One region of the Lactococcus cremoris subsp. cremoris KW2 genome, then DNA from elsewhere that is predicted to be linked to it. Evidence: riboswitches for the same ligand, from Rfam matches in the RefSeq annotation. Region 1 holds a riboswitch; the other holds the start of a gene.
The links. A riboswitch is a leader RNA that binds a small molecule or an ion and turns the genes downstream of it on or off. The one in region 1 is predicted to bind fluoride.

Region 1 (3,389 bases):
ATTTAAACTTCCAAATTCAGAACTTCTTGTGCGTAAATTGATGAATTTCCATTCAAAACATAAGCGATAGTCATAATTGGTAAAATATATTGAACTGAACCAAAGCCAAAGACCTCTGCTGCAATAAAGATAGGTCCAAAATATGAATTTGTTGCAGCAGAAAAGATTGAAACATAACCTGCAGCTGCTACAAATTCAACAGGCAAACCAAACAACATTGCCAAAGCCGCACCTAGTGTGGAACCAATCGCAAAAAGCGGTGTCACTTCCCCTCCTTGAAACCCTGCAGAAATAGACAAAACCGTAAAGATCAATTTTAAAATCCAATCATATCCATTGATATGACCACCATTAAAACTCAAACCAATCAAATTCGTCCCAAGACCAGCATAACGATCCATATGAATAAAGAGTAAACCAATCGAGATGACAATTCCCATTAAAATAATTCTTTGATAAGGATTAGCAATTCTTTTTGCAACTGTTGCTTTCATAAAGGCTAAAGATTCTGCAAAAAATCTCCCCACCAAACCAAAACATACTGCGATGATGGCCAATTTTAAAAGAACTAAGGGGTCAAGATGAATGTTCGTATTGATCGCGAAAGAAAATTTTTCTAATCCTAGATAATTTGAAGTCCAACTTGCGACATAGGAACCAACTAAGGCTGGAATCAAAGCTCTGTATTCTATTTTTCCTAACATCAAAATTTCAATGGCAAAAAAAGTTGCCGCGATTGGCGTTTGAAAAAGCCCAGCAAACCCAGCAGCCATACCAGTAATCAAAAGAATCTTTTTAGCTTCTTTTGCTGAAAGTTTTTTACCAATCGCATGACCAATGACGCCACCTATTTGAACGGCAACCCCTTCACGTCCGACACTGGCACCAAATAAATGAGAAAGCCAAGTTGAGAAAACAATTAAAGGAACCAAACGTTTTGGTATATCTTCTCGCCCATGATTTCCCGCTTCAAAAATTAGTCCCATGCCTTTTTGACTATCTTTACCAAAATTTTTATAGAGATAGACAATCAAGAGACCAGCTAAAGTTAAAAATGGAATCAAATAAAGTGCATGTCCATCTCTAAATTCGGTAATATAGATAAGACCTCGACCAAAAATCGCATCAACCACCCCAATTAAGCCACCAATAATTACAGCTAAGAAGACATATAAAATTGCACTTCTGGAAATTCCTACTTTAAAAAAATTCATTTTTGAAACTCCTATAATCTAATATTTAACACGACCTGATAAAAATACAAGCCTATCTGTAAGCGCTGAAGCGCCAACAGCTACGCTTTGACGAAGCGAAAACGATATTTTTTCGCCAAGGAGGTAGTAAAAACTCTAGCATCTCCTCATAGGGAGACGCGTCTGCCCCTTTTCTGCTTATCACTTGATTTTGTCGCTTCAAAATTTAGAATGATAGCAGATTAGGGGCAGCTGAATTTTACAAAACAAAAGGCGCTACAAACAGGACTGCTTAAAAACAGCCTTTTGTTTGTAGGCGCCATTAGTTTTAAGATTTTATTCTTAAAGCGGTTTCGGGTGTGCACCATACCCATCATTATTAATATTTATTTTAACATTTTATGAAATATTTGCAAGAAAAAGCTCAGTCACGCATGCCATTTTTCCGTTGAATTTCTTTGAGTTTGTCAGGAGTCACATCTTCTCCCGTTTTTTCATCAATGACTTTGATTGTTTCAACTTGTGAACGGAAATTTGCTTTAACACTATCAAGATAAGCTCGACGTAAAAGGGCTTGTTCTTCAAGTTCTGCTTCTGATAAACCTTCGGCTTTTTTCTTACGCGCCAATTCATTAATGCGTTCTACTTGTTCATTTGTAATTGTCATTTCTTAATTCCTTTTCGTAAATGTTTTTAAAATTACTGACATAATTAATTTTTACTGACAGCATTTAAAAGGGCTTTGCAACTCTCTGTCAGTAAATAAGTCAGCTTTATTTTGTATTAATCAAAGAAAAATCAGCCATAACACTTGTTAATGCAACAACTTCTGACAATAAGGCAATCCGATTATCACGAACAGCTAAATCTTCGGCCATAACCATCACATTATTAAAGAAAGCTTCAATTGCAGGAGCAAGCGTATGAACAATTGCTCGGAATTTTTCTTCACATGGCTTATAAGTCCATTGATTTTGAAGAGAAATAACGGCATCATAAAGTGCTTGTTCAGTATCTTCTTCAAAAAGTGCTGGATTAATTTCAGCAATATCAGCTGCTTTTTTAACTAAATTAATTGAACGTGAAACATTTTCAATCGCTGGTTTAAATGGTTCGTGAAGTTTATGACCATCAATAACAAATGCTGATTCCATCATATTTGTAATATCAAAGTTTGAGCTATTAATTGCTGCTTCAACAATATCATAACGGTCTAATTTTTCAAGCAAAAGTTTTTGAACACGTGCTTTGACGAATTCCAAAATTTCAGCATGATTTCGACCCTCAAATTGGTCGATAAATAAAGATAGGTCGAAATGCCAATTCATTTTTTCGATAATTCGAATCAATCCTTGTACTGCACGACGTAGCGCATAAGGGTCATTTGAACCAGATGGAATCAAACCAACATTAAAGAAAGAAAGGACTGAATCAATTTTATCTGCTGCTGCAAGCACAGAACCGACTTTTGTTTCAGGTAATTGGCCGTCAGCTGAGGTCGGCATGTAATGTTCACGAATAGCCGCAGCAACATTTGCATTTTCCCCTGCTAAAAGAGCGTATTTTTCACCCATCACGCCTTGCAATTCATCAAATTCTCCAACCATTCCTGTCAAAAGGTCAAATTTATAAATTTCAGCGCTACGAGCCACGTCTACTTTTTCTTCATCTGTTAAACCAGCAATATCAGCTAATTTAGCAGCAATTAATTTTGTTCGTGCCATATGTTCAGTGATTGAACCAATTTTTGCATGGAAAGTTACTTTAGCAAGTTTAGCCACTAAGTCTTCAATCTTAAGTTTTTGGTCTTCTTTCCAGAAGAATTCAGCATCTTCAAGACGAGCAACCAAGACTTTTTCATTTCCAAGCACTACATTTTCAATATGTTCGGCATTCCCATTACGAACCGAAATAAAGTTAGGAGCCAATTGACCTTCTTGGTTATAAACTTCAAAATAACGTTGATTATCACGCATTGATGTCACTAAAACTTCTGCTGGAACAGACAAATATTTTGGATCAAATGAGCCTACAAAGGCTGTTGGATATTCAACAATATTATTTACTTCTTCTAATAAATCTTTATGCAAAGTAACTTGCCAATTATTTTCAGACGCAAGAGCCAAAATTTGTGCAGAGATTTCTGCTTTACGATGTTCAGCATCAACTAAAACAAAATTTTCTGGCATTTTGCTA
Region 2 (3,389 bases), 800 kb from region 1:
GAAGATTTTAGCAAAGAATTATGTTAAGACTATATCAATAAAGTTAAAAAATAATAAATAAGTTAAAATAAGCTTGAAAAAGAAAGAATATCTTTATAAAATTAGGAGGAAAAGTTAAAAAGGAGATTTTATGGAAAAGTTTAAAGGGAGTTTAGGCTCGGTCGTGAGAGGACTTGGTTTTTTGTTTGTAGTCTTATTTTTGATAATGATTACATCAACAATCAATAATGTATTAGGAATAATCGTATTTTTAGGACTCTTAGGATTCACTATTTATTATTTGTTAAGTGGACGAAAAAATACAGGGAATTTTATTTCCAAAATCACTAATAAGATTCTTTGGCTTGTTACTCTTATCTTATTTGTTGCTACAACTGGAGTATTGACAGTTCATAGTAATCAAATTAATTTAAAAGAAGCTCGGACAGAGCTAACCAAGTCTGATAAAAAACTGTCAAATTTATCATCGGAATATGTTTCGATAGAAACACAAAAAGATGTTAAAGCTGAACAAAAAGATACTCATCAAATTAATCAAAGTAAAAACAATGACAAGATAAAAGCAGAGACAAAAAGACTTAACCACCTTATATCTGTTGTAAAATCTGAGCAAAAAGCAGTCGATGATATTTTGAATCAATCTGCTGAGCTTAAAAATGATGAAAATATTTTATCAGAAGATAAAGCAAGCCTTGATAAATTAGAGCAAAAAGCAAATAATTATCAGTCATTAAAGTCCTATAAAAAGGAATCTGAAAATTTATTAGAGCTAATTTCTGTTCATAATCAACGAGAAGAGCAACTGAAAACAGTTGCAACAACTTTAAAAGATAAAAATCTGTCAGCACAAGATAAAAGTCAACTAGACAAGTTAGTACTAGAGATTAAAAAAGCTAAAAAAGCTTCAGATATCGAAGATAAGATGTCTGAGATCAGTACTGCTTTAGAAACTGCTCAGTCAAATATCCAAACAAAAAACGAAGTAGATGATAAAAAAGCACAACTCAATTCGACAGTAAAAAGTGCTCAAAGTTTACTAAGTGATACATATATTTCTGCTGCAGACAAAACATTAATTCAAGAGAGCATAGATTCAGTTAATAAAGCTGAAACACTTGATGAGTTAGATAAAGCTTCGCAAAACATTATTGACAATACAAGTAAAGTTAAAGCCAATAATGAAACGGCTAAAGCAGCTGCGGACAAGAAAAAAAGAGATGACGAACAAAAAAGAATAGCAGATGAAAAAGCTGCAGCCCAAGCAGCAGAAAATCAAACAGCTGCAGCTCAAGCAAGCTCAGATTCGCAAGAAAATTCGGCAGTGGCAAGTGGAGGTTATAGCACAAATCCCGCTGGTTGGGGAGTAGCGGAAGCTGGCTATTGTTTCTATCGTCCAAGTAGTCAAAGATATTATAGTTCGGTGGCAAATCCTGGGAATTATACCTATATGACTATCAGTGAAGCTCAAGGTCTTAATGGAAGCCCAGGGCATAGTAATGGTTCGGCTCACACATGATAAATTTATCAAAAAAATAGATTTCAAAAATTTGACCTAGTAAAAATAAAGTGGTAAATTAATAATAGATGGGTATGGTGCACACCCGAAACCGTTTCAAGAAATAACTTGAATCTAATGGCGCCTACAAAGCAAAGTTTTTTTTGCCTTGTAGTCTGCCATTTTTTCTTTGGCTTACAATGGCATTAAAGGCAAAGAAAAGGAGAGTTATTATGACAGTCACAATCGAAAACATTCACGCAAGAGAAATTTTTGATTCCAGAGGAAATCCAACCGTTGAGGTAGATGTTAGATTGACAGATGGAACTTTGGGACGGGCGGCAGTTCCCTCAGGAGCATCAACAGGAGATCGTGAAGCGGTCGAACTAAGAGATGGCGGAGCGCGACTTCAAGGAAAAGGCGTTTCTAAAGCTGTTGCAAATGTTAATGGTGAAATTTATGAAGCCTTAAAAGGCCAATCACCATTCAATCAAGCAAAATTAGACCATCTGATGATTGAACTTGATGGGACAAAAAATAAGTCTCGCTTAGGTGCCAATGCAATTTTGGGTGTTTCCATGGCTATTGCTCGTGCCGCGGCTAACAGTGAAAAAATCCCACTTTATCGTTATCTTGGTGGAGTAGATTTGGAACTTCCTCAACCATTTTTCAATGTCATCAATGGCGGAGTGCACGCCGATTCAGGAATTGACGTTCAAGAATTCTTGATTACCCCTGTCAAACGTGCTAGTTTCCGTGATGGTTTAGAAAAAATCGCAAATATCTATCATACTTTGAAGAAAATTTTAGCTGATAAAGGACTAGAAACGGCCGTAGGGGACGAGGGTGGTTTTGCTCCAAAACTTGGTTCGACGGAAAATGCCATTGCTACACTTTATCAAGCAATTGAAAGAGCTGGTTATGTGCCAGGCGAAGAAATTGCGATTGCTATTGACCCAGCTTCTAGCGAATTTTATGATGACAAAGAAAAAGTCTATCATTTTGAAGGTCAAAAGCTCACTTCAGCAGAATTGTTGACCTACTATGAGGGGTTAGTTGAAAAATATCCTGCCCTAATCTCTATTGAAGATGGATTTTCGGAACATGATTGGGCTGGTTTTGCGGCTCAAACGAAAGTTCAAGGTCAAAAAATTCAATTGGTTGGTGATGATATTTTTGTCACAAATCCCGAAATCTTCAAAGAAGGGATTCAAAAAGGTGTAGCAAATGCTATTTTGATTAAACTAAATCAAATCGGGACAGTGACCGAAGCGATTGAAGCGATTAGTTTGGCCAGAAAAGCAGGTTATAAGACCATGATTTCTCATCGTTCAGGTGAAACGGTTGATAGTTTTATTGCTGACTTTGCTGTAGCCATGCACGCTGGACAAATAAAAACAGGTTCAATGGCGAGAAGCGAGCGGGTTGAAAAATATAATCAATTTTTGCGTATTGAAGAAGAATTATTAGGACTAGAAGTTACCAAATAGAAGTTGAAAAATTACTCGGCAAAAAACCTTATATCTGATGATATAAGGTTTTTTTATATACGAAGTCATGTCGAAGTAAACTACTATATTAGAAGAGTTGTTTAAGGTAAAACTGATACACTGCCAGAAGTCAAAGCAACATCATTTGCATCATAGAGAGTTACTAAAACAACTGATTTATCTGTGATACCATAAGTTGATGTGAAGATTGAGAAGTTTCCATTTCCAGGTGTAATCTTCATTGAAGCTTTTTTATTACCGTCCACTGTCACACCAATTCTTGCTACTTTAGATCCAGTGTAAGTTCCTGTAATGTATTGGTCTTTGCTGGCTGAAAAATTATCAATATGAGTGATTGCATTTGGGATAGGAGCTTGTACAACTACTTGAGTAATAGGGCTTGT

Region 2: another riboswitch for fluoride. It lies ahead of eno (phosphopyruvate hydratase); the one in region 1 lies ahead of KW2_RS05175 (voltage-gated chloride channel family protein).

What each region holds. Positions count from the first base shown of each region.
Region 1 is NC_022369.1:1,064,370-1,067,758, reverse strand. It holds gene KW2_RS05175 (voltage-gated chloride channel family protein) at 3-1,214, opposite strand; fluoride riboswitch at 1,500-1,574, opposite strand; gene KW2_RS05170 (DUF896 domain-containing protein) at 1,618-1,860, opposite strand; gene glyS (glycine--tRNA ligase subunit beta) at 1,967-3,389, opposite strand, start outside.
Region 2 is NC_022369.1:261,715-265,103, forward strand. It holds gene KW2_RS01330 (DUF4199 domain-containing protein) at 131-1,516, shown strand; fluoride riboswitch at 1,578-1,650, shown strand; gene eno (phosphopyruvate hydratase) at 1,729-2,985, shown strand; gene KW2_RS01340 (Ig-like domain-containing protein) at 3,087-3,389, opposite strand, start outside.